Regions from separate parts of the Janthinobacterium sp. BJB301 genome, predicted to be linked through region 2. Evidence: predicted binding sites of a transcription regulator. Region 2 holds the regulator's gene; each other region holds the start of a gene.
The links. Region 2 encodes sigma-54, which starts transcription at its own class of promoters, with help from an activator protein. Its sites were predicted from a motif close to TGGCANGNAANCTGCTTT; they were not measured.
Positions count from the first base shown of each region.

Region 1 (5,211 bases), on a different contig from region 2:
GAGGAACGTCACCAGTTCGCCCACGTGGATAGGCTGCAGGAACATCACCTGGTCCACCGACAGGGTCACCACATAGCTGCCCGAATAGCGGCTGGCGCAAGCATAGGCGACGCTGTCGAGGTATTTCAGGATGGTGCCGCCGTGCACATTGCCGGAAAAATTGGCCATATCGGGCGTCATCAAGACCGTCATCGTCAGTTCGTGGGCCGACCAGTTCATCGCGCTGTCCAAAGTATTCTCCAAAAGGGGAAATTAAAAGTGAGGGGAGATGTGAAAACCGGCCACGAGGGCCGGTTGTGAGCCTTACAGGCCCAGGGTGTCGATATCGGCCAGCGACTCGCGGCCCTTGTCGGAAATGTCGTAGCCTTCGCCTTCGGCGCGCGCCACGATGTGGGCTTTCTTGCCCAGGAAGTAAGCCACATCCGACTCCAGCTTGGTCAGGGGATCGGTGGCGACGGCGCGCAGCCCCATGATGCAGCGGCGCAGGAACAGCAGTTGCTGTGCTTTCTCGGTGATGGACAGACGGCCATCGCGTGCATAGCTGAGCAGCTTCAGGCCGGACAGGCGCTTGGCATTGCGGGCAACGCAAGCGCTGGGGCGCTCGGTCTTGATGCCGCGTGCAACTTGCTCCAGCGCGTCATATTCATCGGTTGTTAATTTCTCGTTCTTCATTACTTTTCCATAAAAGGCCAGGTGTTCGGCCCCCATGGTACGCGCCCCGCTGCGCATCGGCAACAGGCAACGTGAATCAGTCACCGCCCGCGCGGCGGACGGCTGACTGGAAGACGGGCAGGACAGCCCTTATTTATAGTTGCGCAGCAGCAGCCAGGCCAGGCCGCAACCCGCCACGGCGCCCGCCAGGGCCAGCGCCACGAGGTTTTTGCTGGTCATCACCGGCCGCCGGCCCAGGTAAATTTTGTTATGCAAGGAATTGCCCATGATGGTCTCCTGTACAAGAATTTTTATGATGTCTCATTATAAGAACAGAATCGTGACGGCCGCATGACACTCGACAGTTAGAGTTTGATTTGTATCCACTCGGCAACATTTATTGACGTTTTTGTTGTTTAAATGGCGTGGCGCCGGCGACGGCCCCACAGTCCATTTCCGATCGGAAATAAACGCGGCGCACCGCGCCCCGTCACTGCATTTTCACGGGCGGTGGTGGTGGCGTCGGCTCCTCGACGGGCACGGGCTCGATGTGGGGCGGCGTTTCCGGCGGCGGCGTGACGGGATCGCCTTCCGGCGGTGGCGGCATATCGGGTTCGGGCGTGCTGTGCGCACGCAACGGGGCAGGACGGAATTGGGTTTGCATGTGACCTCCTTTGCCCCACTCTAGCCGATGCGGCCAAATCCTGGCGCCCGCCAGTGGCACGCCAAGGGGAACTAAACAGCGTGGCGCCACTCCAACCTGGCAGGCATCCCCTCCTGCGAGTACAGCGGTTCCCATGGCGCGCAAGAAAATCCTCTTTATGGCCGAGGCAGTGACCCTGGCCCATGTCGGCCGCCCTCTGAGCCTGGCCCAGGGCCTCGACGAGGATAAATATGAGGTGCATTTTGCCTGCGCCGATGGCTATGACTTTTGTTTCAAGCAAGCCTCCTTCCGGCGCTGGCGCATCGACAGCATTTCATCGCTACAATTCCTGCAGGCATTGGCCTACGGCAAGCCTGTCTACACGGAAAGCACCCTGCACGCGTACGTGGAAGACGACTTGCGCCTGCTCAATGCGGTCCAGCCCGATCTCGTGATCGGCGACTTCCGCCTGTCGCTGTCGGTCAGCGCGCGCCTGCAGCGCATTCCCTACATTACGCTCAGCAATGCCTATTGGAGTCCGTACGTGCGCCAGCACTACACGGTGCCCAGCCTGCCCCTGACAAGCCTGCTGCCCATCTGGCTGGCCGCCCCCCTGTTCCGCCTGATCCGCCCGCTGGCCTTCGCCTCGCATGCCGTGCCCCTGAACCGCGTGCGCCGCCGCCATGGCCTGCCATCCTTGGGCAGCGACTTGCGGCGCATCTATACGGATGCCGACCGCACCTTGTATGCGGATATTCCGCAACTGTTCCCGCCGCACGCCATGCCGTCCACGCACGACTACCTGGGCGCCATCATCTGGGCGCCGCCGCTCGACTTGCCGGACTGGTGGCAGCGTCCGGAACTGAGCAGCGGACGGCCCATCATCTATGTCACCCTGGGCAGTTCCGGCCAGGGGCAATTGCTGCCGCGCGTGCTGCGCGCGCTGGCGCCCCTGCCTGTCACCGTATTGGCAGCCACGGCCGGCACCATCCGCGTCGACGCCGTGCCGCCGAACGCCTATGTCGCGCCCTTTCTGCCGGGCGATGTGGCCGCACGGCGCGCCAGCCTGGTGATCTGCAACGGTGGCAGCCCCACCAGCCAGCAGGCGCTGACGGCGGGCGTACCCGTCATCGGTATCGCCGGCAACCTCGATCAATTCCTCAACATGCACGGCATCACGGAGGCCGGGGCCGGCCTGCTGCTGCGCGCCGACCGCTTCCAGGAAACCGCCCTGCGCCATGCCGCCACGCGCATGCTCGACGATGGCCAGGCCAAGCTGGCGGCGCGCCAGCTGGCCACGGCCATGCGCGACTATGTGCCAGGGCAACGCTTGCTACCCCATATGCACGCCCTGCTGGGCTCGTTGCCGCAAGGCAGCCAGCCTTGACGGGCAGCGTCGGTTTTTCTTACAGCGAGTCCGGCAAAGCCTGCACCGCATCAACAAAAACACGCCAAGTCATTGATTTCAAAAGGGCCTCATGCGTTGGCATGGAAGTCGCTAGGTACTGGCCATGAGCACCTGCCGACAGGACTCAGCAAGACTTCCAGACTCACTCAACCACGAGGTGAATACAATGAAACTCTCGAAACTGAAACTGCTCCCGGCCGCTGCGGCACTGGCCATGCTGTGCGCCGCAGGTAGCGCACAGGCGGGCGCCTACGGCTATTCCTACAACAACATCTTCGGCCTCGTGATCGGCGTGCCAACGGGCCAGATCACGGTGGCCAACAGCACCACCATCTCGCGCAGCACGGCCACCCTGAATGGGGTAAGCGTCATCAATGGCGGCGCCGGCTCGCTCGATGCCCTCCGCGCCAACGTCGGCGCCGTCACCAAAGGCGAGAACGACTTCACACAGCAAGGCCCCACCAACACCTATTCGCGCGGCGATGCGCAGATCGTCAGCACGCAGTTCCCTTCGTTCCCGCCCGGCTCCACCTCCACCCAGGTGGTGAACGTGGCCGAAGCCCACCTGGACGGCCCCGCCGGCACGGCCGATGCGTCCGGGCGCAATGGCTCGACCACGGGCTTCTCCGTCGATTTCATCGTCGGTTCGCCCACGGCAACGCTGAGCTTTGACTTCCTGGCCTCGCCCTTCATGCAGGTCTTCCTGCAAAGCACGGTCGGGCAGCTGTCCACCGCCACGGCCAACCTGGTCGTCACCTTCACCATCACGGATGCGACCGGCGCAACCGTGTTCAACTGGACGCCCGATGGCGTGATCGGCTCGGGCATCTCGGGCGGCACGGAAAACGCCGATGGCGCCAACCTGAACACCAGCCTGGCGACCAATTTCCTCACACGCGGCAATCTGTTCACCTACGACCCATCCGGCTGCGGCACGCCCACGGGCACCGGTGTCGGCACAGCGTGCGGCAGCAACTTCAGCTCCGTCAGCAATGCTTTGACAGCCGGCAACTACACCTTGACCCTGAATGCGGTGGAAAGCGTGGATCTGGTGAAACAGGCCGCGCCTGAGCCCGGCACCCTGGCTCTGCTGGGCCTGGGTCTGGCTGGCCTGGGCTATGCCCGTCGCCGCAAGGTTGCCGCCTGAACCAGGCAACAGGGGGATTCACAGGCGAGGAGGCTCTCCTCGCCTTTTTTATGTGGCAAGCCTGTCGGTTTTCCTTACAACGCGGCCGATCAGGAGATGAGGATTTTTCATGACGACATTTTCTTGCACCCGACTGCCAATGGTCTTGTTAGCCTTTCTGCTGCTGGCCAGCAGCGGCACCGCCAGCGCCGCCGCCTACGGCTATTCGTACACCAGTGTCTTTGGCCTGGTCATCAGCAATCCCTCCGGCTCCGTCTCCCTGCTCAGCAACATCGACCTGTCGCGCACCACCGCCACGCTCAACGGCAGCAGCATCATCAAGGGCGGCAGCAATGAGATCGACGCGCCGCAAGCGACACGCGGCGCCGTCACCAAGGGAGAAAACGACTTTACCCGGCAAGGCATGGGCAATGCCTCGTATGCGCGCGGCGAGGCGCAAATCGTCACCTCGCAAATCCCCCCCTTTCCACCGGGCTCGACCAGCACACATACCGTAAACGCGGCAGAAACCTTCCTGGCGGGCGGCGGCAGCGCCGACGCCTCGGGACGCAATGGTTCCAGCACCGCGATGACCGTCAATTTTGTCGTCGGCCAACCGGGCGCAACCATGGCCTTCGACTTCCAGGCCCTGCCCTTCATGCAGCTGTACCTGGACGCCTTGGCCGGCACAGGCTCGGCGGCCACCACGAATATGGCGATGACGTTTAGCATCATCGATGAACATGGCCAGATCGTCTTCAGCTGGGCGCCCGACGGCAACCTCGGTTCCGGCATCCTGGGCGGCACCGAACTGGCCGATGCCGCCAACCTCAATACCGGCTACGCGCAAACGCCGCTCACCAGCGGCAGCATGTTCACCTACGACCCAAGCGGCTGCGGCGCACCCACAGGCACCGGCATCGGCACGACGTGCGGCGGGCAGTACAGCGCCGTCACGGATCACTTGGTGGCGGGCAACTACACGCTGGTGTTGAACATGCTGAACAGTTCCGAACTGGTCTACGTGCCAGGCGTCACGCCAGTGGCGCTGCCGGGAACCTTGCCGCTATTGGCGGCTGGCCTGGCAGCGCTGGCCAGCCTGGCGCCACGGCGCCGACAAGGCTGAGGCGCGCGCATGGCGTCACGTGCGCCTCACTGCCCCGCCGTTGGCGCCACCAGCAATTCCTGCAGCGGACGGCGCAGCGAGCGCGCACTGGCCGCCGGCCCGGCGCCTATGCGCCCGAGAAACACGGCCCGCTCAACCGCCGTGGCGCCCAGCACGGCCTGGCATTGCGCGGCCAGCTCCTGCGCCAGCTCCTGCATGCCATCGGTGTGCGAAAAAGTACGCCGTTCGCGCACATAGCGGGCAAAGATCAGCGGCGT
Region 1 covers NZ_PDZJ01000001.1:2,632,138-2,637,348, forward strand. Annotated here, with positions in the region: gene CSQ91_RS11620 (acyl-CoA thioesterase) at 1-219, opposite strand, end outside; gene CSQ91_RS11625 (hypothetical protein) at 304-672, opposite strand; gene CSQ91_RS28925 (hypothetical protein) at 802-939, opposite strand; gene CSQ91_RS28930 (hypothetical protein) at 1,142-1,315, opposite strand; gene CSQ91_RS11630 (glycosyltransferase) at 1,449-2,681, shown strand; gene CSQ91_RS11635 (EDSAP-1 family PEP-CTERM protein) at 2,869-3,849, shown strand; gene CSQ91_RS11640 (EDSAP-1 family PEP-CTERM protein) at 3,959-4,954, shown strand; gene CSQ91_RS11645 (nitroreductase family protein) at 4,981-5,211, opposite strand, start outside.
Region 1: a site for sigma-54 is predicted at 2,779-2,796, ahead of CSQ91_RS11635 (EDSAP-1 family PEP-CTERM protein). Genes of this name have one in related genera too.

Region 2 (5,211 bases):
GCCGTCATTCAAGTCCGACAACCGCAGCTACCTGACGGTGGCCCTGGGCTGCACGGGCGGCCAGCACCGCTCCGTGTACATGGCGGAGCGGCTGGCGCAGTATTTCGGCCCGAATGAACGCGTCGTCCTGCGCCACCGCGAACGCAGCTAATTAGTCGAGGTGGCACAGCGGATGCGCCGCGGCTGGCCAGACGGGGGCAAAGAAGCGCGCCACCATGGCCGCATCGACGTCGTCCAGGCTGGCAGGGTTCCAGCGCGGTGCATTGTCCTTGTCGACCACCAGCGCGCGCACGCCCTCGAGCACTTCGCCATGTTCGAAATTGTGGCGCACCACCGTGCGCTCCATGCGCAGGCAATCGGCCACGCCCAGGTGGGCGCCCCGCTGCAGCAATTCCAGGGTCACCGACATCATCAAGGGCGAACGCAGGCGCATGGCCGCCAGCGCCTTGGCCGCGAACGCGCTGTCATCCTGCGCCAGCGAGGCCATGATGGCGGCCACGGAAGGGGCGCCGAAATGGCGGTCCAGCGCCGCGCGCGCCGTGGCCAGGGGAGACACCCCCGCCTCGGCCTGGAAAGGCGCCGCCAGCGCCTTGATGGCCACAGGCAAGGCCTCGCCCCGCGTCGATTCGAACAGGTCCAGCAGCGCCCCCATCTGCGCCTCAGGCAGGTAGACATCGGCCAGCCCCGTGTACAGGGCATCGGCCGCGTTGATCGTCAAGCCCGTCAAGCCCAGGTACAGGCCCAGCTGGCCCGCCAGGCGGGATAGAAAATAACTGCCGCCCACATCGGGAAACAAGCCGATATTGACTTCCGGCATGGCCATGCGCGTGCGGCCCGTCACGATGCGCAGGCGGTTGCCCGGCCCGGCTTGCGCCACGCCCATGCCGCCGCCCATCACCACGCCATCCATCACGGCGATATACGGTTTTGGGTAGAAATGAATTAAATGATTTAAAGCATATTCTTCCGTAAAGAAATCTTCCAGCATGGCGCTGCCGCCTTGCGGCGTGGCCAGGCCCGCATCGTAAAAGAAACGGATATCGCCGCCGGCGCACAGGGCTTTTTCACTGCTGGAGCGGATCACCACGGCGTCCACCTGCGGATCGTCGCGCCAGGCCAGCAGGACCGCGCTCAGGGCGCGCACCATCTCCAGCGACAGGGAATTCAAGGCTTTCGGACGGTCGAGCACGATATGGCCCGTGCGGTTGCGGATGGAAGTCTGGACGAAGTCGCTCATGGCAGGCAGGAAAGAAGTGAAAGTGCAAACATTTTAGCCCCTGCGCGGCGAACATTGCGCTCAAAAGGTCCAGGCGCAAAAAAGGGCGCAAGATGTGCGCCCTTAGTTGATCACAACTGCTGGAAGCGGGTGGCCTTAGACGGCGACGACGGCTTCTTCCTCGGAGTTGTCTGGCAGATGCTTGATCGCCTCTTTACCGTGCCCTTGCACTTTGGTTTTGTATTTCATCACTTGCCTATCGAGCTTGTCGATCAGGGTATCGATCGCGGCGTACAGGTCGTGCGCCAAGCTTTCCACATAGACAGTCTTGCCGCTCAAACGCAGGTTGACTTCAGCCTTTTGACGTTTTTCTTTCTCTTTGAGGTTATCCACGGTCAGAATCACGGCGATATCGATGACTTGATCGAAATGACGTTTCACGCGCTCCAGCTTCGTTTGTACGTATTCACGGATGGCTGGTGTCACTTCGAGATGATGTCCGCTGATGGTGAGATTCATACACACTCCTAAAGATGATCGGGTTCGTGCGGTCCATCCTATCCGGCCCGCAGAGGAACCGAAAAAAACTTACAAACACTTACGCAGGCTCACTGGCGGAATTTTCAACGCTTCCCGGTATTTGGCAACAGTACGTCGCGCAATCACCATGCCTTGTTCCCCCAGCATGTCCGCAATCTTACTGTCGGATAAAGGATTTTTAGGGTCTTCTGCTCCTGTCAGTTGCACGATCAATGCCCGTATCGCCGTCGATGACGCTTCGCCCCCCGCTTCGGTGGCGACGTGGCTACCAAAGAAATATTTCAACTCGAACATGCCGTGCGGGGTCAGCATGTACTTTTGAGTTGTTACCCGCGAGATAGTACTCTCGTGTAAACCCAGTGTATCAGCTATTTCACGGAGCACAAGGGGACGCATGGCAACGGCCCCATGCGAGAAAAAGCTCTTTTGTCTTTCTACTATCGCCTGCGCCACGCGCAGGATCGTGTCGAAGCGCTGGCGCATATTCTTGATCAGCCACTTGGCTTCCTGCAACTGTGCGCCCATGGCGCCCTCACCCTTGCCCTGCTTGAGCAAGTTGGCGTACATGGCATTGACGCGCAGGCGCGGCATGACATCGTTGTTCAACGTGACTTGCCAGCCATTGCGCGCGCGCTTGACGACGACGTCGGGCACCACGTAATCGGACACGTCCGAGGCGAACACGGCACCCGGATGCGGATTGCACTGGCGAATCACCGTCTGCGCTTCGCGCAAGTCTTCATCGTCGCAATCGAGGGCTTTTTTCAGCTTGTTGAAATCGCGCTGGGCAAACCAGGCCAGGTGCTTTTCCACGATGACGAGGGCCATGCGGCGCGTCACCATGGCGATGTGCGGCAAGCGCTTGATTTGCAGCGCCAGGCATTCGGAGGCATTGCGCGCGCCCACGCCAGGCGGATCGAAACTTTGCAAGAGAGACAAGGCCGTGCGCATCTCGTCCGCATCGATTTCCAGCTCTTCCGGCAGGCGCGCCAGGATGTCCTCAAGCGACTCTTCCAGGTAGCCATTGTCGTCGAGCGCATCGATGATCAGCTCGACCAGCGCGCGGTCGCGCAATTCGAGCACCGTCACGCGCATCTGCTCCATCAGGTGTTCGCGCAGGGTGCAGTGATGGGCTTCGAGTTGCGGGCGCGAATCCTCGTCGTCGGGCGCCTTGCCGCGGCTCGCCTCGCTCCAGTCGCTGTCGCCGCCATCCGCGGCGGCCGGCCCCTCGCCGGCATCGCCATCAAAGGTTTCCGCTTCGGCAGGCGCTGCGGGCGCTTCCTGGCCTGGCGGCTGGGGCGGCGCTTCGGCCGGTGCAGCCGTGGAACTCAAGGCGCCGTCGGAAAGCAGGCGCAACGAACGGTCGAGCGGGTCATCGAGGCGTTCGAGCAAGGGATTGTCCGTCAGCAATTGCTCTAGTTCCTGATGCAATTCCAGGGTAGACAATTGCAACAGGCGTATCGATTGCTGCAACTGCGGCGTCAGTGCCAGGTGCTGCGAAGTGCGCAGCTGCAATGATTGTTTCATTGGCTTACATGCGGAAGTGTTCGCCCAGATAGACCCGGCGTACCGACTCGTTCGCGATGATGTCGTCGGGGCGTCCCGACGCCAGTACCGAGCCCTGGTTGATGATGTAGGCACGGTCGCAGATACCCAGCGTCTCGCGCACATTATGATCGGTGATCAGCACGCCGATATTGCGCTCCTTCAAGAACCGCACGATGCGCTGGATCTCGATCACGGCGATCGGATCGACGCCGGCGAACGGTTCGTCGAGCAGCACGAAACGGGGATCGGTGGCCAGCGCGCGGGCGATTTCCACGCGGCGGCGCTCACCGCCCGACAGGGACAGGGCCTGGTTCTCGCGCAGCTTTTCAATCTGCAAATCGGCCAGCAATTTATCCAGGCGCACCTCGATCTCGGCCTTCGTCAGCGGACGGCCTTCGACGGTCTGGATTTCCAGCACGGCGCGGATATTGTCTTCCACCGTCAGCTTGCGGAAGACGGACGCTTCCTGCGGCAGGTAGGACAGGCCCATCTGAGCGCGGCGGTGGATCGGCAGGCTGGAGATGTCCACGCCGCTGATATCGATGCTGCCGCCATCGGACGGCACCAGGCCGACGATCATGTAGAACGAGGTGGTCTTGCCGGCGCCGTTCGGGCCCAGCAAACCCACCACTTCGCCGCATTCGACTTGCAGCGAGACATCATGCACGACTTGCCGCTTGCCATAGGTTTTTTGCAGCCCGCGAACGATCAGGGTGCTGCCGCAACGAGTATTATCCATTATTTCTTTCCTGGCGCAGGCGTGGCCGGCGCTTTCTCCGCCGCCGGTGCCTTGGTTTTCGGCTGGATCACCATGCGCACACTGCCGCCATCCGGGGTGCTGGTGCCGCTGTTGGAATTTTCCATCGCAAACACTTCCTTGCGGCTGTCATACGAGATGAAGGCGCCATTGGCCACGTCGGTCACTTTCGTGCCTTCCAGGCGCGTCAGCTTGGCCCGGGAAAACAGTTTCACCACTTCCGTCTTGTTGTCGTATTCCACGCGCTCCGCTTCGCCTTCCACCCACAGGTCGCCCGCGCCATCGCGCTTCTGGCGGAAGGTGGCGAGCTTGCCGGGATCGGCCCAGAAGGTAATGAACTGGTAGCCTTGCGGATCTTCCGTGATCACGGCGCGACCCGCCTTCATGGTCAGGGTCCCCTTGACCAGCACGACGTCGCCCGTCAGGGTGCGCACCTGCTTGATATCATCGACGTGGCCGCTACGTGCCGTGATAACGGCTTCCTTCTCGGAATCGGCCTTCTCGGCATGCGCCACGCCCATGATGGCCAGGGAAAATACGGTCAACAGCAAGATGTTCTTCATAGTATGGTTTCCTTGTTTCATTCTTTCATTTTGCCGCCGCGGCCGGGTGCGGTTTCGGCGGGAGGACCATGCGCAGCGCATTCTGCACTTCCACCACGCCGGTGGCGTTATTGGCCTTCATGCCGATGCCATTGAGGCGCGAGGTGCCCGTCAGGATATCGACAGGCACGTCCGTCTCCATTCTTTCCTCATCCGGGAACACCGTCAGCGCTTCCGTCTTGACCGTCAGGTTCTGCGCCTTCGGACTGGCCACGCGGTCGATCACGACATTGCGGTGCAGTTGCAGCCGGGTATTGTCCTGGTCGATATGCGCCAGTTCCGCATTCATGTTCATCGGTGGCATGCCTGGCGTGAGCTTGCGCACGAAGGGCCGGTCGATGTCGGACGAATCGTCCAGCGGATAATGCGTGAGCTTGGTGCCCGACACGATATAGCTGGGTTTTCCCGTCAAGTCCATGCGCACCAGGCTGAAATTGGTGATGAAATAGTCGGGCTCATCCAGATGCTTGCTGGCCGTGATGTCCTGGCTATTCTTGTTCATCACCTCGAGCAGCCAAAAGCTGCCCAGCGCGACAACAACCGCGCCC
Region 2 covers NZ_PDZJ01000005.1:95,128-100,338, reverse strand. Annotated here, with positions in the region: gene rapZ (RNase adapter RapZ) at 1-151, shown strand, start outside; gene CSQ91_RS24540 (enoyl-CoA hydratase/isomerase family protein) at 152-1,237, opposite strand; gene hpf (ribosome hibernation-promoting factor, HPF/YfiA family) at 1,373-1,735, opposite strand; gene CSQ91_RS24530 (RNA polymerase factor sigma-54) at 1,805-3,283, opposite strand; gene lptB (LPS export ABC transporter ATP-binding protein) at 3,288-4,043, opposite strand; gene lptA (lipopolysaccharide transport periplasmic protein LptA) at 4,043-4,624, opposite strand; gene lptC (LPS export ABC transporter periplasmic protein LptC) at 4,650-5,211, opposite strand, start outside.

Region 3 (5,211 bases), on a different contig from region 2:
GAAGGTGTCGATGGTGTCACGCGACAGCTTGCTTTCTTCACCGAGAATGATGACCTGGAAGATGCGTTTGTCCTGCGCGACAAAACGGCCGACCAGCAGGACGGGCTTGCCCTGCTGCGTCCCCGTCGCTTCGATGCTCAGCGAACTGCGTTGATGGCTGCCGGCCGCCGTGCTGCTGGCCGCCGAGGCCGATTTTTCGCTGCGCACGGTACCGTTGATATTTTTCAGCAGTGCCGTCTGCATGGCGGGCAGGGCCGTTTGTGCCTGTTCCGCACTGTCGAGCACGGCGCTGCCGATGGCGAAGGTATTGCCATCGACCTCGCTTGCCGTCATGGTCAGGCTGACTTTTTTGCCATCGAGATCGATCTCGCGCGTCAGCACGGCCGGCTTGCCTGGAAACAGGGCCGTGAACTGGGCATCGGGGCTGCGATAGTCGCGCCAGTCGAATTTCGGACTACAGGCGGACAGGACGCCGGCGGCCGCGAGCGTCGCCAGAAAGAGGGCAATTGATGTTTTTTTCATCAGCAGATGGTAGCAGCGCCGTCCATCACGCGCAATCGCGCACGCGTGGGGCTCATTGGCCGCCTTATATTTCACGCAGTACGCGCCGGTACTGGATCGCTTCGGCAACATGCGCCTGCGTGATGGCCGGGCTACCCGCCAGGTCCGCGATGCTGCGCGCCACGCGCAGTACCCGGTGATAGGTGCGCGCGGACCAGTGCAGGCGCGTCATGGCGCCATGCAGCAACTGTTCGCCATGCGTTTCAAGGCGACAATGCTGCTCGATTTCCATGTTGCTCAGCCGCTGGTTTGATTTTCCCTGTCGCGCCAGCTGCAAGGCATAGGCTGCCGCTACCCGCGTGGCGATCCGCTGCGTGCATTCTCCGGCACCGGCCTGCCGGCCCAGCGCGGCCGGCGGCATGGCGGCCACTTCAATCTGCAGGTCGATACGGTCGAGCAGCGGGCCGGACAGGCGATTGTGATAGCGCAGCACGGCGTCTGGCGTACAGCGGCAACGGCCGGAAGCGTGGCCCAGATAGCCGCACGGGCAGGGATTCATGGCGGCGATCAGTTGAAAGCGGGCAGGAAACTCGGCCTGGCGGGCCGCGCGTGAAATGCTGATCACGCCCGATTCCATGGGCTGGCGCAGCACATCGAGTACCCGCCGCTGGAATTCGGCAATTTCATCGAGAAACAGCACGCCGCAGTGGGCCAGCGAGATTTCTCCCGGGCGCGGCACGTTGCCGCCACCCACAAGTGCCACGCCGGATGCTGTCTGGTGCGGGGCGCGATAGGGCCGCCGTTTCCAGTGTTCCACCTTGAAGTGGCCGCCCAGCGAATGCACGGCAGCCGATTCCAGCGCTTCTTCATCGCTCATGGGCGGCAGCACGCCGGGAAAGCGGCTGGCCAGCATGGTCTTGCCTGCGCCTGGCGGCCCCACCATCAAGACGTTGTGACCGCCCGCTGCCGCCACTTCCAGTGCCCGCCGCGCCTGCTGCTGCCCCTGCACGTCGGCAAAGTCGGGGTACTGAAAAGCGTGCGCTGCCAGCACGGGCTGGTGGCGTTGCAGGGCGGTATGGCTGGTACGCGCGGCAAAATGCGCGCAGACCTCGAGCAGGCTGTGGGCGGGATAGATGCAGGCATCGCCGACGAGAGCAGCCTCGTCCGCGTTCGCCTGCGGCAGGATGAAGGCGCGTGGCGCGCCCGACTGGCTGCGCTGCATGGCAAAGGTCATGGCCAGGGCGCCGCGGATGGGACGCAACTGGCCTGAGAGCGACAGTTCGCCCGCGAATTCATAGTGATGTAATTGATCGCCCGGCAATTGGCCGGAGGCGGCCAGAATGCCCAGTGCAATGGGCAAGTCGAAGCGGCCCGATTCCTTGGGCAAGTCTGCTGGCGCCAGATTGGCCGTGATGCGCCGGGCCGGCATTTCAAAGCCGCAGTTTTGCAACGCGGCACGAACACGGTCGCGCGATTCCTTCACTTCCGTATCCGGCAAGCCGACAATCGTAAACGAAGGCAAGCCGTTGGCAAGGTGGACTTCGACACTTACCTCGGGCGCCTCCATGCCGGCCAGGGCGCGGCTTTTCAGGACGGCCAGGCTCATCAGACTCCCCTGTAGCGCGGGCGCGGGCAGGATCAGTCTAGCGCTTGAAACGCCGCCAGGCTTGAGGTATGCCAGCAAGGCCGTCAATAACGGACCCTGCCGGACGCAGTTTACGCCTTGGTGTCGTTCAGGCGCGTTTCCAGTTCGATCAGGCGCAATTCCAGTGCGTCCAGTTTGGCGCGGGTCTTGGCCAGTACTTGCGCCTGGATATCGAATTCCTCGCGCGTGACGAGATCGAGGCGGGCGAAGCCCTGGGTCATCATCGACTTCACGTTTTTCTCGATATCCTTGGCCGGCGAGTTTTCGATGGCTTGATGGATCTTGCCTTGCAAATCGTTAAAGAAGGTATTCATGTCCATGGTCAGTCCTTTTATGGTGCGGCCTGTGCATCGCACCATTGCGGTGCACAGCGGCGTTAATCTGGTGCGAATCTGGGCAAATTCACAATGCTTTAGCAGCCCGTACCCGCATGCCCAGAGGCTTGCAGGGTATGTATGGCCGGAAACGCACCTGTCAAGGTGGCAATGGAGCTGGCACGTATTCTGCTAAAGAAGGTATGAACGCTTTGTGATCTCCAGCCAAGATTTTAAACCTCAACCGCTTTAAAAGTTCAATAAAAGGGAATCGCCATGAAGAATCTGTCCAAGAACATGACTTTAGCTGCAGCGTTGACGCTGGCCATGACCGCCATGTGCGGTAGCGCCATGGCCCAGGATGCAGTGGCGGCGCCTGCTGCGGCCGAAGCCGTGCCTGATAACGTGGTGAGCTATAACGTGGCGCTGACCAGCGACTACCGTTACCGCGGCCTGTCGCAAAGCCGCTTGAAACCGGCCATCAGCGGCGGCGCCGACTATACCCATAACCCGACGGGCCTGTATGTGGGCACCTGGTTGTCGAGTATCAAATGGATCAAGGATGGCGGCGGCGACACCAATCTGGAATGGGATATCTACGGCGGCAAGCGGGGCGAGATCAGTAAGGATTTTACCTATGACGTGGGCGGCCTGTACTATTTCTATCCCTCGAATGGACTGAGCACCAATGCCAACACCTTCGAGCTGTACGGCCAACTCGGCTATGGCCCGATATATGTCAAATACTCGCATTCGACGACGAATCTGTTCGGTGTCGCCGACAGCAAGAACAGCGGCTACCTCGACGTGGGTGCCAACGTCGAGGTGCATGATGGCTACATGCTGAACCTGCATGTCGGACGTCAGAAGGTCGAGCACAACGATTCCCTCAGCTACAGCGATTACAAGATTGGCGTGACCAAGGACTTCGGCGTGGCGACCGTTTCCCTGGCGGCCGTCAAGGCCAATAACGTATCGCTGGCTCCGAACGGCAAGAATCTGGCGAAATCCGGTCTCGTGCTGACCGTGTCCAAAACCTTTTAAGCGAGACTGCCATGAAAATGATTACTGCAATCATTAAACCGTTCAAACTGGACGAAGTACGCGAGGCTTTGTCGGCTATCAATGTGCAAGGCATTACCGTCACGGAAGTCAAGGGCTTCGGCCGCCAGAAAGGCCACACGGAACTCTACCGTGGCGCCGAGTATGTCGTTGATTTCTTGCCAAAGACCAAGATTGAAGCGGCCGTCGATGACGCCATTGTCGACCAGGCCATCGAAGCGATCGAAGGTGCCGCGCGTACCGGTAAAATCGGTGATGGCAAGATTTTCGTCTACAACCTGGAACAGGTCATCCGCATCCGTACCGGTGAAACCGGCAACGAAGCGCTCTAAGGGGAATATTGATGCATAAAAATATAACAAAATTGCTAGCTGGGATAGCCTGCCTGTGTGCGTTTGGCATTGCCACGCCAAGCTTTGCCGATGCGCCTGCCAAGACGGAGGCGGCCACAACCACGGCCGTCGCCGCTCCCGCCGTCACGCCGGTTCCTGACGCAGCGCCTGCCGCCGCCGCTCCGGCCCCCGCTGCTGCCGCGCCAGCCGCCGCACCTGTCGCCAACAAGGGCGACACCAGTTTCATGATGATCAGCACCTTGCTGGTGATCTTGATGACGATCCCCGGCCTGGCCCTGTTCTACGGCGGGCTGGTGCGCTCGAAAAACATGCTGTCGGTGCTGATGCAGGTGTTCATGGTGTTCGCGCTGGTCATCGTGCTGTGGTGTATCTACGGCTACTCGATCGCCTTCACGGAAAAAACCGCCTTCTTCGGTGGCTTCGACCGCCTGTTCCTGAATGGTATCTGGGATCCGGCCAAGGGTACGTTTGCCGCCGCCGCCACCTTCAGCAAGGGCGTCGTCATTCCCGAGTTCGTCTTCGTTGCTTTCCAAGGCACGTTTGCCGCCATCACCTGCGCACTGATCGTCGGCGCCTTTGCCGAGCGCGCCAAGTTTTCCGCCGTGCTGGCCTTCGTCGTGCTGTGGTTCACGTTCGCCTACCTGCCAGCGGCTCACATGGTGTGGTTCTGGACCGGGCCTGACCTGATCACCAGCGCCGCCACCTCGGCCAGCGAAGCCCTGAAGGCGGGCTGGATCTGGCAAAAAGGCGCGCTGGACTTCGCCGGCGGCACCGTGGTGCACATCAATGCCGCTGTCGCCGGCTTGGTGGGCGCCATCATGATCGGCAAACGCGTCGGCTACGGCCGCGAATCGATGGCACCGCACTCGCTGACGATGACCATGATCGGCGCGTCGCTGCTGTGGGTGGGCTGGTTCGGTTTCAATGCCGGCTCCTCGATGGAAGCGGGCGACGTGGCTGCCCTGGCCTTCGTCAACACCTTGCTGGCAACGGCCGCCGCCACCCTGTCGTGGGTGTTTGGCGAGTGGATCAGCAAAGGCAAGCCTTCCATGCTCGGTGGCGCGTCCGGCGCCGTGGCCGGCCTGGTGGCGATCACCCCGGCGGCCGGCTTTGTCGGCCCGATGGGCGGCCTGGTCATCGGCTTGCTGGCCGGTGTCGTCTGCCTGTGGGGCGTGAATGGCCTGAAACGCCTGATCGGCGCCGACGATTCGCTCGACGTGTTCGGCGTGCATGGCGTGGGCGGTATCCTCGGTGCCTTGCTGACGGGTGTGTTTGCTGCGCCACAACTGGGCGGCCAGGGCGTATTCGACTATGTCACCAACAAGATGTCGGCGGA
Region 3 covers NZ_PDZJ01000006.1:262,444-267,654, reverse strand. Annotated here, with positions in the region: gene CSQ91_RS26735 (hypothetical protein) at 1-522, opposite strand, end outside; gene CSQ91_RS26730 (YifB family Mg chelatase-like AAA ATPase) at 587-2,107, opposite strand; gene CSQ91_RS26725 (accessory factor UbiK family protein) at 2,218-2,466, opposite strand; gene CSQ91_RS26720 (TorF family putative porin) at 2,737-3,504, shown strand; gene CSQ91_RS26715 (P-II family nitrogen regulator) at 3,516-3,854, shown strand; gene CSQ91_RS26710 (ammonium transporter) at 3,866-5,211, shown strand, end outside.
Region 3: a site for sigma-54 is predicted at 2,639-2,656, ahead of CSQ91_RS26720 (TorF family putative porin). Genes of this name have one in related genera too.

Region 4 (5,211 bases), on a different contig from region 2:
GCCGGCCATGGCCAGCCGCTGAAAGGAGCTACCATGCGCTTGACGATTTCCCGCCTGGCCGCCGCCTGTGCCTGTCTGGGCCTGGGCGCGTGCGCCAGCCACACGGCGCACGCGCCGCGGCTGCCGGCGCCGCCCGCTGCCGCTGCCGCTGCCGATGCGGCCTATGTCGCGGGACGCCAGTATTTTGATGCGGGCGACCTGCCTGCCGCGCAAGCGGCCTACGAGCAAGCCTTGCGCGCCGCGCCGCGCCATGTGAATGCGCGCAACGGCCTGGCCGTGCTGCACGCGCAGCGGGGCGAGCACGATGCGGCGATTGCCCATTGGCTGGCCTTGACGCAGGAGGCGGGCACGCCGCAGCCGCAACAGGCGTATCTGTTCAGCAATCTCGGTCATGCTTATTATCTGAGTGGACGCGCTGCGCAAGCCTTGCCCGCGCTGGAGCAGGCGTGTCTGCTCGACCCGCTCAATGCGCTGGCCTGGCAGCATCTGGCGCAGGTGCTCGAACGGCTGGGGCAACACGCGCGCGCGGCCGTCATGCGGCGCCAGGCGGCCAGCTTGCAGGAGCACGATTTGCGGCGCGACATGGCCGTCTTGCGCAGCGAGGCGCCGCCGCAAGGTGTACCCGTGGCCGCGCCGGTGCCGGATGCGCCCGCCATGGCGCGCATCGAGATCACGCAAGGCGACGGCATGGCCCGCTTGCAGCGTGTGCCGGCAGCCGTGCGCAGCGTGCCCGCTGCCGTACCCCGTCCGCGCCTGGAAATTGTGAATGGCAATGGCGTGCCCGGCCTGGCCGCCGCACTGGCGCGCAGCCTGGCCGGCAGTCCCGTGCAGGTGGTGCGCCTGGCCAATGAAACCAGCTTCCAGGTGGCGCGCACGCGCGTCGAATACCGGCCCGCGCAGGAGCAGGCGGCGCGCCAGCTGGCCCGCCAGTTGGGGATGCAGGTACAAACCCAGGTGCAGACCCAGGCCGCCGATTGTCCTGCCAGCGAACTGCGCCTGGTACTGGGGCACGACCTGAGCGATCCGGCCATGCTGCACCGCTATTATCTGCAGCAGTTGCAACTGGCGCGCCAGGCGCTGGCGCGGCTCGGTTAACACGCCTCTGTTGATGCAAAAGAAACGGCGCCCATGAGGCGCCGTTTTATTTCATGCTGCTGCTGATTGTGGCTGGCGGCGCCGCGTAAAAGCCAGGGCCGCCAGTCCCATGCCCAGCAGGAACAGGGTGCCTGGTTCCGGCACGGCCAGGGGATCGATGACGACGATGTCGGTGCGCGTGGACTTGGAAAAGTTCAAGGTGTAGCTGCCAGCCGGCAGGGCGAAATTCGAGGTCAGGGAAAACATCGCAAAGCCATTCGTGAAGGCGCGCCCGGTAGCGGGGTCGTTGGTGCCTGCCGTCATGTTCAGGCTGAACGGATCCAGGCTGCCGACCGTATGGTTGCCGTTGACGTCGCTGCCATTGTTGGCATCGCCATCGGGTGCGAACTGGAAGATCACGCCATCGGCATTCGCGTTCGACAGGCAGCCGACGGGGCTGGCGCTGTTGCAGGAGATATTGAAGATATCCATGATCGACACGTTCGACTTGTCGCCCATGGTCGTCACGCTGGTGCGCAGGTCGCGCCGTCCCATGAAGCTGAAGGTGATGAAGCCGGCGCTCGACAGGGTCAGGTTGACGGAGCCGGTCAGCGTGTCGCCGGCCGTGGACGTGGCGGCACCGACCGTGTTGCGCTGGGCTTCCGCCACGGCGCGCACCGTGGCGCCGCCATTGAGCATGTTGCCGAAGGCATGTGCATCGCCGCGGGCGAACTCCAGGGTGGAACTGGGGCTGGGGGCGTAATGGTTTTGCGGCAGGCCGCTGCAGCCGCCGCCCGAGCACACTTGCAGTACGTCGGCGTTGGCGGCCGGCCCCGTATTGACGGCACGCGGATTGACGGCCACGCCGCCTTCGAAAAACGCGCTGTCGCTGGCATTGCGGTTCGCGCCGGCCAGCGACAGCGCGCCGGCGCTGGTGGTGATGCGGAAATTGTTCAACTCATTGACGGCCAGGCCGTACGCGCCGGCCTGCGCCTGGCCGCTGGCCAGCAGGCTTGCCGCCGCCAGTGCGCCCAGCCAGCCCAGGGTCTTGCTTCGTGTGTGATCGACGTTCATCGCAGCCTCTTATCGTGGTCAGTCTCGAAAAATCCGGGGGACAAAGAATCCAGGATGACTTGCCTGGATTCATCTCGTAGACAGGGATAAGCAGCTTGCGTGCCACACAAAAAAATCACGTGAAATCAATTGCTTGCGCAAAGCTGACTGAGCTGGCGGAAGCAAAGTGTAAGAAAGGCCGACGCCGCTTGGCGGGCGGTGCCAGCCAGCCTCAGGTGCCCCGGTGATAGCCGAGGTGGCCACCGGAATTGCGTGCGCAGCCGCATCCGATGCGCGACACTTCCTCGCCGTCCGTCAATTTCCAGTTGGTAATCGTCGTATGCTGCCAGTCGATGTCGCTTTTCTTGACAGGTTTTACCGTCAGGGTGCGTGCTTCCGCATCCGTGTACTCCATCAGCTCCTCATCGTCGGCGATGTCGAAATGGCGGTGGATCAGGGAAATGCCGAAGCGGTCGAGCGCGCTATAGCGTTGCAGCACATCGCGCAGTTCGCGAAAGCAGGCGAGATCCTCGGGCAGCAGCGGATCGACGGCGGAAATATCGGCGACGGGCTGCCATTGCATGGCGTGGATGTTCAGGCTGTGCATGATAGGCTCCTGTGCCCCATGATGATAGGCCCAGGCTGGCAGAGGGGCGCTGGCACGCCTGGCGAAATACCCATCGTGGACGCAAAGCCGCTGCGGCGCTTGCGCCGGATCAAAGGTGCGGCACATCGCCTCTCGTCCGATCATTGCCCGGTAAAATAGGCCATGGCAAACAAAACCCCCACCTTCCCCGGCGCGCGCACGGGCCGCGGCCAGGTCCTGGCCGTGCTGCTGTCGAACCGCGACCAGTCCGGCGCCGAACCGCTGCAAGGCCGCGTCTCGCTGGCCGCCATCGTCAAGGCATTGAAACGCAAATATCACTGGCCGATCGAGACGCACAGTTTTCCCGCCAACACGCAGGATGGCCGCGCCAGCTGGGCGACCGTCTACAGCCTGCCGGACAAGGTCATCGAGACCGCGCTGGATGCCGGCGGCCGGGAGTGGCTGGAAAGCCGGGGAGCGGTCGCGCGGCGGTGAATGCGCCGCCTGCCTTAATCGATCCCTTTACTCGAGCCGGAAGCCGACCTTGAGCGTGACCTGGAAGTGCGCTACCTTGCCGTCGACGATATGTCCCCGCGACTCGGTCACTTCATACCAGTCCATGTGCTTGACCGTCAGCGCCGCCTTGGCAATGGCATCGCGTATCGCCTGATCGCTGCTCTCGGTCGATGTTCCCACCAGTTCGATCAGTTTGTAAGTGTGTGCGGACATGATATTTCCCCAGGTAGGCAAGCCAGACATCGGGAGCCTGCTTTGCGCAAGCACGTGCTCATCTTGCGCCTAAATATGCTGGACGTCATTGCGCGGTGCAGCAATGCATCACGCAAGTGGGTTGCCTAGAGATGGCGATGCGTTTGAAAGGTCACAAGAGTGCTAGGCAGGCGGGGGAAAGAAAAAAGGGTTATAAGCCGAAGCCTGTAACCCTTTGATTTCCTAATGATTTTTCTGCTAGCAAGCACTCTCAAACTATCCATTGATGATTAAAAATCCATTGGTGAGAGTAACGTGAGCTAACATAGCATAACAAAATTAAACCTTTATGCCACATAACTTGGCATTAAGACTTGCACTATTTATATGTCTAGTCCTAGTCCTAGGCCTCAAGCGAGCAACCATTGATTTCGACTATCCAAGTGCTTGCCAGCCGCAAGGCTTTGCTCTGCTTCTTCGAGATCTTACCCCATGCTTCGCCGTGGAATGGATTTGTAGGTAAAGGAGAGAAACCTACTTGGAGATTATAGCCACGTAATTGACCTGCCGTCACTTGAATTGAACCGATCCATGGGGGCATTGTCACGTGTGCTTTTATATCCTGCCCGGCCTCAATTATGAGGCGTCGAATATCAACAGACATGCCTCCTCCACACTCAGGGGAAGACATTTCGAAGGCCTCAGAAGAAAGCCGCTTACCGGTGGGTGACTTAACATCATCAACAACCCATTGCGGCGGGATTCGACGAATTAGTCCATCCTCGGCCAGAATCTCGGCGTGGTCATGAGGAATCACTAAGTTATTTACATCACGCGGCGGCGGGCTCAGCGGCAACGTTCGTCTCCTTAATATAATTGAGCCAAGCCGATACGATTTTAAAGTCCCAAGTGAGGTCAACTTCCGGCTCCTGATCATCGTCAACACTACTGAACCATGCATGCACGCTGTTTGGTCGATGAATGCGAAGTTCAATGTCGCCTTTTAATGTATGCCATTCAATTTGGACACTGCCACTTACGGTTGGCACTAGTGACGGAACCGGTATGCTTTGATCCATGACGGCAGACAAAATGCTCATGGCAAACACTGCATTCTCTTGGCTAAGTGGACGTCCACTATAACCATCCCACCCTGCTTTAAGATGCATCAACTCACGGAGACGTTTAGATATCGGCTCGATCCAATTTTGTTGGCGCACAAAAGCTGTCTTCAATGGAAGTATATCTGTGCTAGACACGCGACGACTTGGCGCTATTGTGCTCCTCATATCTGATGATGAAAATGCAGCGCATTCGGTGATCATTTTTTTCGCTCCCATGCCTTATGTGCTTCAGGCGTTGTAAGTTCTGTAAATCGATTCACAATGCTTGTACGCCCCTCTGCCAGAAACTTCAATGCAGAACTAATAGTTGATGATTCAGGAGCACCTCGGACCGTAAGGCTTAGCGAAATAGCACGCTGTCCATCTGACCTAAGTATTTCTCCAATCTCACAAATTAAACGTGCGCGTGGCTTTTCATTCGCATCAACAATAGTTTCTCTAAAATTGAGATTAAAGTTCTGTGGGTGCTTTGTGCCAAAATTAACAAAGCTTAACCAATCTGATAGTTTGAGTGTCCCATTGGCACTAGTAGCTATGTGATTGATATATGAAATTTCGCACTGGCTTATCTGTAGTTTCTGAGGAGTAAGAGTGGAAAAATAATTTTCCAGCTTAGTTAACTCATCTGTAAACCGCGCGATCATATGTTCGAATCGCGGATACTCA
Region 4 covers NZ_PDZJ01000004.1:351,517-356,727, forward strand. Annotated here, with positions in the region: gene CSQ91_RS23575 (type II secretion system F family protein) at 1-22, shown strand, start outside; gene CSQ91_RS23580 (LytR C-terminal domain-containing protein) at 34-1,095, shown strand; gene CSQ91_RS23585 (EDSAP-1 family PEP-CTERM protein) at 1,147-2,148, opposite strand; gene CSQ91_RS23590 (hypothetical protein) at 2,360-2,734, opposite strand; gene CSQ91_RS23595 (hypothetical protein) at 2,897-3,208, shown strand; gene CSQ91_RS23600 (dodecin) at 3,236-3,442, opposite strand; gene CSQ91_RS28785 (hypothetical protein) at 3,825-4,277, opposite strand; gene CSQ91_RS28790 (hypothetical protein) at 4,252-4,761, opposite strand; gene CSQ91_RS23605 (TIGR04255 family protein) at 4,743-5,211, opposite strand, start outside.
Region 4: a site for sigma-54 is predicted at 2,236-2,253, ahead of CSQ91_RS23585 (EDSAP-1 family PEP-CTERM protein). Genes of this name have one in related genera too.